2 regions of the Kribbella sp. CA-245084 genome follow, and region 1 is predicted to be linked to the other one. Evidence: riboswitches for the same ligand, from Rfam matches in the RefSeq annotation. Region 1 holds a riboswitch; the other holds the start of a gene.
The links. A riboswitch is a leader RNA that binds a small molecule or an ion and turns the genes downstream of it on or off. The one in region 1 is predicted to bind thiamine pyrophosphate.

Region 2: linked by a shared signal. The riboswitch ahead of thiS (sulfur carrier protein ThiS) and the one ahead of ACQPYH_RS01045 (purine-cytosine permease family protein) in region 1 are both predicted to bind thiamine pyrophosphate.

The regions. Positions count from the first base shown of each region.
Region 1 is NZ_CP192053.1:210,612-214,504, forward strand. Features, by position in the region: gene ACQPYH_RS01030 (DUF3152 domain-containing protein) at 1-501, shown strand, start outside; gene ACQPYH_RS01035 (hypothetical protein) at 532-1,365, shown strand; gene ACQPYH_RS01040 (alpha/beta fold hydrolase) at 1,362-2,024, shown strand; TPP riboswitch at 2,041-2,159, shown strand; gene ACQPYH_RS01045 (purine-cytosine permease family protein) at 2,155-3,480, shown strand; gene ACQPYH_RS01050 (cation:proton antiporter) at 3,422-3,893, opposite strand, start outside.
Region 2 is NZ_CP192053.1:873,262-877,154, forward strand. Features, by position in the region: gene ACQPYH_RS04370 (DUF6807 family protein) at 1-1,686, shown strand, start outside; gene ACQPYH_RS04375 (thiazole synthase) at 1,661-2,434, opposite strand; gene thiS (sulfur carrier protein ThiS) at 2,436-2,639, opposite strand; TPP riboswitch at 2,632-2,743, opposite strand; gene ACQPYH_RS04385 (LacI family DNA-binding transcriptional regulator) at 2,792-3,793, shown strand; gene ACQPYH_RS04390 (glycosyl hydrolase) at 3,790-3,893, opposite strand, start outside.

The sequences.
Region 1 (3,893 bases):
GTGCCTGGGTTCAACAAGGCGAGCGGCGTGCGCGACAAGCTGACGTACCGCGTCGAGATCGAGGAGGGGCTGTCGGTGAACGGAGCCGCTGTCGCCGCGGCGATCCACAAGACGCTGACGGACCCGCGCGGATGGCAGGCGCTGCACCCGGTGAGCTTCGAGCGGACCGACAAGGTCGACGCCGATCTCCGGATCATCCTCGCGACGCCGGCGCTGACCGACAAGCTGTGCCTGCCGCTCGACACCGGCGGTGAGGTTTCCTGCCGGGTCGAGGACCGCGTGGTGCTCAACGCGAAGCGGTGGATGTACGGGATCCCGTCGTACAACGGGAACGTCGAGCTGTACCGCAGCTACCTGGTCAATCATGAGGTCGGTCACGCGCTCGGCCATGGGCACTCGACCTGCACCAAGCCGAAGACCCCCGCGCCGGTGATGATGCAGCAGACCAAAGGCCTGGCAGGCTGTCTTCCGAACGCCTGGCCCACCATCAAGGCAACCTGAGAAACTAGGTACGACGGGAGGGAGCAGCGAATGTCGTCACAGGACTTCCCGACGTACGGCCGGGGCGATCAGCCCCAGCAGCCCGAGCAGCAGCAGCCCGGCGAGGAGCATCACTACCCCCCGCCCACGCCGTACGGCGGTGGCACGTACGGCACCGGCCGCGGCACTCCGCCGGCCGAAGGCCCGTACGCGCCGCCCCAGCCCTACGGCACCCCACCCGGTCAGTACGGCGTCCCGCCGCACCCGCAGGCTGGTCCGCACCACGCCCAGCCGCCCAGCTACCGCCCCGGCATGCCGTACGGCGCACCGTCGAGCCCTGAGCCGCACGAGCTCCCCGTGTACGGAAGGGAGCAGCCGCGCGACCCCCGTGCCGCCCGGGTCGTCGGTCTGGCCACGGTGATCGCCGGGTTCTACGGTCTGCTCGTCATCTCCGTCCAGCGGGTCTCGCTGCGCGACATCTCGCAGGCACCGGGCTCACCACTCAACCACCCGCTCCGCACCGACGTGATCGACGCGATCGGCCAACTGCTGCTCGTGGTCGTCGGCGCGGGCGCGCTGTTCATGTGGATCCGCGACGTACTCGCCCGTCGCAAGGCCGGCCGCCAGCCGGAGCCGGCTGAGCTGGTCGGACTCGGGCTGGTCGCGCTCTCCGCTGTACCGATCCTGATCTGGCTGATCATGGTGCTGACCACCGGCCTGGGATCCATCGACGGCGCGGTCGACCGGCTGCCCACGGCGTACGGCTGGGGCGGTGCCGGTCTGCTGATCCTCGCGGTCGGTCTGTTCCTCGGGTACCGCGAACTGAAGCCCGACGTGCCCAACCCGGTCGTCCAGGGCCCACCGGCCAAGGCGCCCTGGGAGTGAGCGCACCAGTCGTCCTGGTGCCCGGCCTGGGCCTCGGCCCCGAGTCGTACGCCCGGACCGTAGAACATCTCGTCACGCCGTACCACCTGGTCACCTTGCCCGGGTACGGCGAACCGGCCGGCGCCCGCGAGGACCTGCACCCGCGCGCACTGGCAGTCGCCCTTGCCGAGAAGATCCGCGAGCGGTCCGTCCTCGTCGGCCACTCCGCCAGCTGCCAGATCGTCGTCGAGACCGCAGTCCGGTACGCCGACCTCGCGCACGCCGTCGTACTTGTCGCGCCGGCGGGTGACGCGCGCATGTCCAGCTGGGTCGACCGTACGGTGCGCTGGCTCGGATCCGCCGTACCGGACTCGCCCAAGCTGATCCGGACCGTGACCCCGCAGTACGCGCGGACGACGCTGCCGACGATCGCCCGCGCGGTCGAGGCCTCACGGCATCACGACCTGGCCGAAGTGATCTCGCAGGTCAAGGCACCGGTGTTCATCGTCCGCGGCAAGTACGACCTGCTCTCGACGGCGGAGTGGGTCCAGCGGCTCGCCGAGCTGAGCCACGGCGAGGCCCGGACCTTCGCCACCGGCGCGCACATGCCGGTTGTCACGAACGGTCCGGAGCTCGCCGCTCTCATAGAACGAGCAGCCGCCCTGCCGGAAACTACCTGACGCGTTAGACTCCAAGCACAACCTATGCGGGAGCTCGCACCGAACACGCGCGGGCTGAGAGGGCGACAGCTTGGGTCGCCGACCGCCTGAACCTGACCGGGTAATGCCGGCGTAGGGATTGGGGTCACTCATGACCGATACCGCTGTTCGTCCTGCCAGCTCGACCGAGGCGCCGCTCGTCCTCACCACCGATGCGCCGCGGACGCTCGGGTTCTTCGACCAGTTCACGCTGTGGGGCAACTTCGGCATCTCGCTGTTCGGCCCGGTGACCGGTGCGCTCGTGGCGGCGTACACGGGCTCGCTGTGGCAAGGTCTGCTCGCGGTCGTCGTCGGCTGCGGGATCGGGGCGCTCGTGCTGGGTGGTGCGGCCGTGTTCGGGTCGCACACCGGTGCGCCGGCGATGGCGAGCCTGCGGGGGTTGTTCGGCCGTCGCGGCTCGATCGCGCCGACCATCCTGAACATCGCGCAGAACGTCGGCTGGGCGACGATGGAGATCATCGTGATCTCGCAGGCCGCGGTCGCGGTGACGAGTGAACGCTGGCGCTGGCTGTTCGTCGTACTGGCCGGGATCATCGCGACGACGATGGCGGTCCGGCCGCTGGGCAGCGTGAAGATCCTGCGGAAGTTCATGGTGTGGCTGGTGCTGATCGCGTCGGTCTACCTGTTCGTGCAGGTGCTCAGCAAGCCGGTGCACGCTCTGCCGCAGGACAGCGTGTTCGGCTTCTGGCCGGCCGTCGACCTCGCCGCCGCGGGTGTTGTGTCGTTCGCCCCGCTGGCCGCCGACTACACACGGCACTCGCGCACCAACAAGGCTGCCTTCGGTGGATCCGCACTCGGCTACGGCCTGGCAGCGATCGGGTACTACGCCCTCGGAGTCGTCGCGGTGGCCACCTTGCAGACCAACAGCGACGACGTGATCACCGCACTGGTCACCCTGCCCGCCGGCGCGATCGCTCTGTTCGTGCTGCTGGTCGACGAGGTCGACGAGGCGTACGCGAACGTCTACTCGACCACCATGGCCACGCACAACCTGATCGGCCACATCGACCGCCGGTGGATCTCGGTCGCGATCGGTGTGCTCGCTACCGGGCTCGCGCTGATGGTTGACCTAGGCAACTACACGCAGTTCCTGTACCTGATCGGCTCGGTCTTCATTCCCCTGTTCGCGGTCGCGATCGCCGACTTCTTCGTGGTCAGCAAGATGAACTGGGACGTGTCCGGCACGGCGAAGTTCCGCTGGCAACCGACGCTCGCCTGGCTGATCGGATTCGTCGGGTACCAGCTGGTCAACCCGGGCACCGTGGCCGGCTGGTCCCCGTTCTGGACCGACGTACAGCAGGCGCTCTTCAACAACCACCCGGTCCCGACCTGGCTCGGCGCGACGTACACCTCGATCGTCATCTCGATGCTGGCCGCGGTTCTGCTCGGCCGGATCGGTCGGCGGCAGGCTGCCTGAGCAGCACGAGGGCGATCGCCGGGAAGATCAGCACGGACAGCAGTCCGGCGCAGACCAGCGCGGCGGCGGTGACCGGAGTCATCAGCCCGGTCACCACGCCGATCTGCGTCGCGGTCACGATGAACGGCAACGAGGTCGCCTGCAACAGCGCGACAGCGGCGGTACTCCGACGACCCAGTGTCCGCACCGAGAGGTACGCCGGTATGCCCCGCACCACGAGCAACGCCAGTAAGAACAGCGGAACACGCACCAGCGCCGCCGGATCGTCGAACAACCCGCGCAGATCCAGCCGCAGACCGCTCGTCACGAAGAACACGGGGATCAGGAAGCCGTAGCCGAGCGCCTCCAGCTTCGTCCGGAACCTGGGGTGAGAGGTCGCATCGCGGTCCACCAAACCAACGACTGCCCCGGCC
Region 2 (3,893 bases), 660 kb from region 1:
CGCAGCCTGTCCCTCGGCCGGACGAACATGGTCGCACTGGTGGTCCCCGATCTGGGCAACCCGCTGTTCCAGCAGATCCTTCGCGGCATCACGAACGCGTCCGCGGCGGCCGGTTACCGGGTGCTGGTCGCGGAGACCGACGAGGACCCGACCGCCGAGGCCGAGATCGCGATCGAGGCGCGCCGGCGGTGCGATGCGCTGATCATGGTCTCGCCGCGGTTGGACGAGGAGCGGCTGCTCGAGCTGTTGCCGCAGGTGCAGCCGGTCATCCTCGTCAACAGGCAAGGCCCGGAGGATGTCTCGTCGGTGGTGGTCGACTACGGCCGCGCCGTACGGATCGTCGTCGATCATCTGGTCGGGCTGGGGCATCGGCGGCTCGCGTTCCTGTCGGGGCCGGCGGCGAGTGCGTCGAACACGCTTCGGCTGCGGGCTCTCGAGGTCGCGCAGCGGGAGATCCCGGGGCTGGAGCTTGTCCGGCTCGAGTGCGGGCGGTCGATCGAGGACGGGTACGCCGCAGTTGAACGGGTGCTCGAGTCGCATGTGACCGCGGTGGTCGCGTTCAACGATCTGGTCGCGTTCGGTCTGCTGGCGAGGCTCAACGAGGTCGGTGTCGCCGTACCGGCTGATGTGTCGGTGACCGGGATGGACGACATCGGGCTGGCGCGATTCGCCGTACCGTCGCTGACGACGGTTCGCGTGCCGCAGAAGGACCTTGGGGAGCTGGCGTGGCGGCGGCTGCACGCGTCGATCGCTGCACCGAACGGCGATGCGGACGACGTACCTGAGCTGCGGCTGGCGGTGCGTGCGAGCACGGGGCCGGTGCCGGAGCCGCGATTGCACGGCGGTACGGCGGCTGGTCGGCTCGGGTGGCAGCAGCAGGGCGACATCTTCGCGCTCGGGAGCGATTCGGGCATGCTCGCGCGGTACGAATTCGGACGCCGGATGCCGCAAGTGCACGCGCCCCGGCCATACCTGCACCCGGTCCGCACGCTCGGCGGACACCCGTTGACCGAGGTCAGCCCGGTCGATCATCGGCATCACTACGGCGTCTCGCTCGCCGTACCGGTCGTCAACGGCACCTCGCACTGGGGCGGCCGGACGTACGTCCGCGACCAGGGCCCGACCCTGCTGACGAACCACGGTCAGCAACGCAGCCGCGGCGTCATCGCCAACGATCACGAGCTGATCGACGACATCACCTGGTACGACGAACAAGGCCGGCCGCAGCTCGTCGAACGCCGTCGTCTCGCCGGAGAACTCGCTGCCGGCGGCTGGCGACTCGACTGGCAAAGCGTCCTGACCGCGCGCTACGGCTCGATGCAGATCGAGAACCCGACGACGGCCGGTCGAGAAGGCGCCGCGTACGGCGGGATCTTCTGGCGATTGCCTGTGGCCGAGACGACGGTGCTCTCAGCTGATGGTGAGGGCCTCGACGCCGCGTTCGGTTCGACGAGTCCGTGGCTGGCCTTCGTCCAGGGCGACGTGAGTCTGTTGTTGGTGCAGCCCGATGGCGTACGGCGGTGGTTCCTCCGCGTCGACTCGTACGTCGGCGCGTGCCCAGCGCTCGCCTGGGACAGCCCGCTCACGCTGCAACCCAACCAGGAGCTGAGGCTGTCGCTTACCGCGCTCCTGCTGGATCGGCCGGTGGAACTCGCCGAGGCTAAGTCGTTGGCAGACCAGTTGTAGGCGACGACGCCAGCGCGGATTGCCAGCGGCGAGGGACCCGTCCGGCGAGGCGTGCGGCTCGTCCTGCGGAGACAGCGTCACGCATCGCGGCGGCCATCAGGGCAGGCTTCTCCGCACGTGTCACTGGCGTCGCGAGCATGACCGCATCGCAGCCGAGCTCCATCGCCAGCGCGGCGTCGCTCGCCGTACCGATCCCCGCATCGACGATGACCGGAACGTTGGCCGCGTCCGCGATCAGCGCGATGTTGTGCGGGTTGCGGATCCCGAGCGCCGAACCGATTGGTGCTGCCAACGGCATGACCGCCGCGCACCCTGCCTGTTCGAGCCGGCGGGCGAGGATCGGGTCGTCGTTCGTGTACGGCAGCACGGTGAAACCGTCCGCCACCAACGCTTCCACGGCATCGAGCAGCTCGAACGGGTCGGGCAGCAGGAGGTGATCGTCGGCGACGACCTCGACCTTGATCAGGTCGGTCTCCAACGCCTCCCGCGCCAGCTTCGCCGTCAGCACGGCCTCGGCGGCGGTGTGGCAGCCGGCCGTGTTCGGCAGTACGTCGATGCTGTGCTTCTTGAGTACGTCGAGCACCGAGCCTTCATGCCCCGTGCCGAGGCGGCGCATCGCGACCGTGGTCAACTGGGTGCCGGAGGCAATCAATGCCTCCTCCATCACTTCCAGGTTGGCCGAACCGCCGGTCCCCATGATGAGCCGGGACGTGTACGTCCGTCCGCCGAGCTCCAGTGGATCGTCCATCTCAGCCTCCCTGCGTCGCGCTGACGATCTCGACCCGGTCGCCACTCCGCAACGCGGTCTGCGCCCACTCGGCCTTGGTCAGCACGTTCTGATTCACGGCGACCGCGATACCGGTCGTGCGATCGGAGTACTCCGTGATCAGCTCGGCCACGGACTTGCCGGCCGGTACGTCGATCGCCGTACCGTTCACCCAGACGGATTCCATCGCGCTTCCTCCCTACGCCGGAATTACCCGATTCAGGTTCAGCGGTCGGTGACGGCGTAGTCACCCTCTCAGCCCACTCCCTGCGAGCTCCCGCGGACTTCTCAATTATAGCGTGGCTATCGTGACCGAAACTGCCTGGGGAGGCGACCGTCTTGGCGAAGCGGGTTGGGATCTCGGATGTGGCTGCTCGGGCCGGAGTCAGCCCGACGACGGTTTCACATGTGCTGTCGGGCCGGCGGCATGTCTCGGAGGCGACTCGGGCGCGGGTGCGGTCGGTGATGGACGAGCTCGGCTGGGAGCCGAACCAGCTGGCCCGCAGTCTGCGGACGCAGCGGACGCAGACGATCGCGCTGATCGTGCCGGACATCACGAACCCGTTCTACCCGTCGGTCGCGCGCGGTCTGCTCGACGTGGTCAGCGAGCCCGGGTACCAGGTGCTGATCGGCAACACGGACGGCTCGCCTTCGGCCGAGAAGGATCTGGTCGCGCGGATGGTGACTCGCAGCGTCGACGCGATCGTGTTCGCCGGCTACTACAGCAAGGCGAGCGACGTCGCGGCTGCCGTCGAGGCGGGGATCCCGGTGGCGCTGATGGGCGGGCGTCGAGCCTCTGCGGGGATCGACGTACTGACTTCCGACGACCTCGCAGCGGGGGAGATCGCCACGCGATATCTGATAGGCCGGGGCTATCACCGGATCGGCTTCATCACCGGTCCTGTCGGTGAAGGTCCGCCCGCCGACCGCGTGAAGGGTTATCGGCGCGCGCTGACCTCGGCCGGGCTGCGGTTCAACGGTCAGTTGGTTGTCCGTGAGGAGTTCTCGCGTGCCGGCGGTACGGCGGGGTTGCAGAAGCTGCTCGAACTGCGCAAGCCGCCGCGGGCCGTGCTGTGCACGAACGACATGGTCGCGATCGGCGCACTCGACGTCGCGCGTGATCGCGGGTTGCGGGTTCCCGACGACCTTGCAGTGATGGGTTTCGACGACATCGAGGCTGCCGCGCTCATCTCGCCGTCGTTGACCACGATCGCGGGCGATCCGCGCGAGCAGGGTCGCGCGGTCGGCCGGGTCCTGCTGGGCAGGCTGGAGGGGACGGCCGCCAGCCTGCCGCAGCGCATTCTGTTCGCGCCGTCCGTCGTACCGCGGGAATCCGCCTAGGGCGCGGTGACCGACGTCACCGTCGAGCCCGAGATGTACGTCGGCCAGACGCCTACCGTGACTGTGATCTGGCCGTTCGCATTAGGTGTCATCGTGCTGG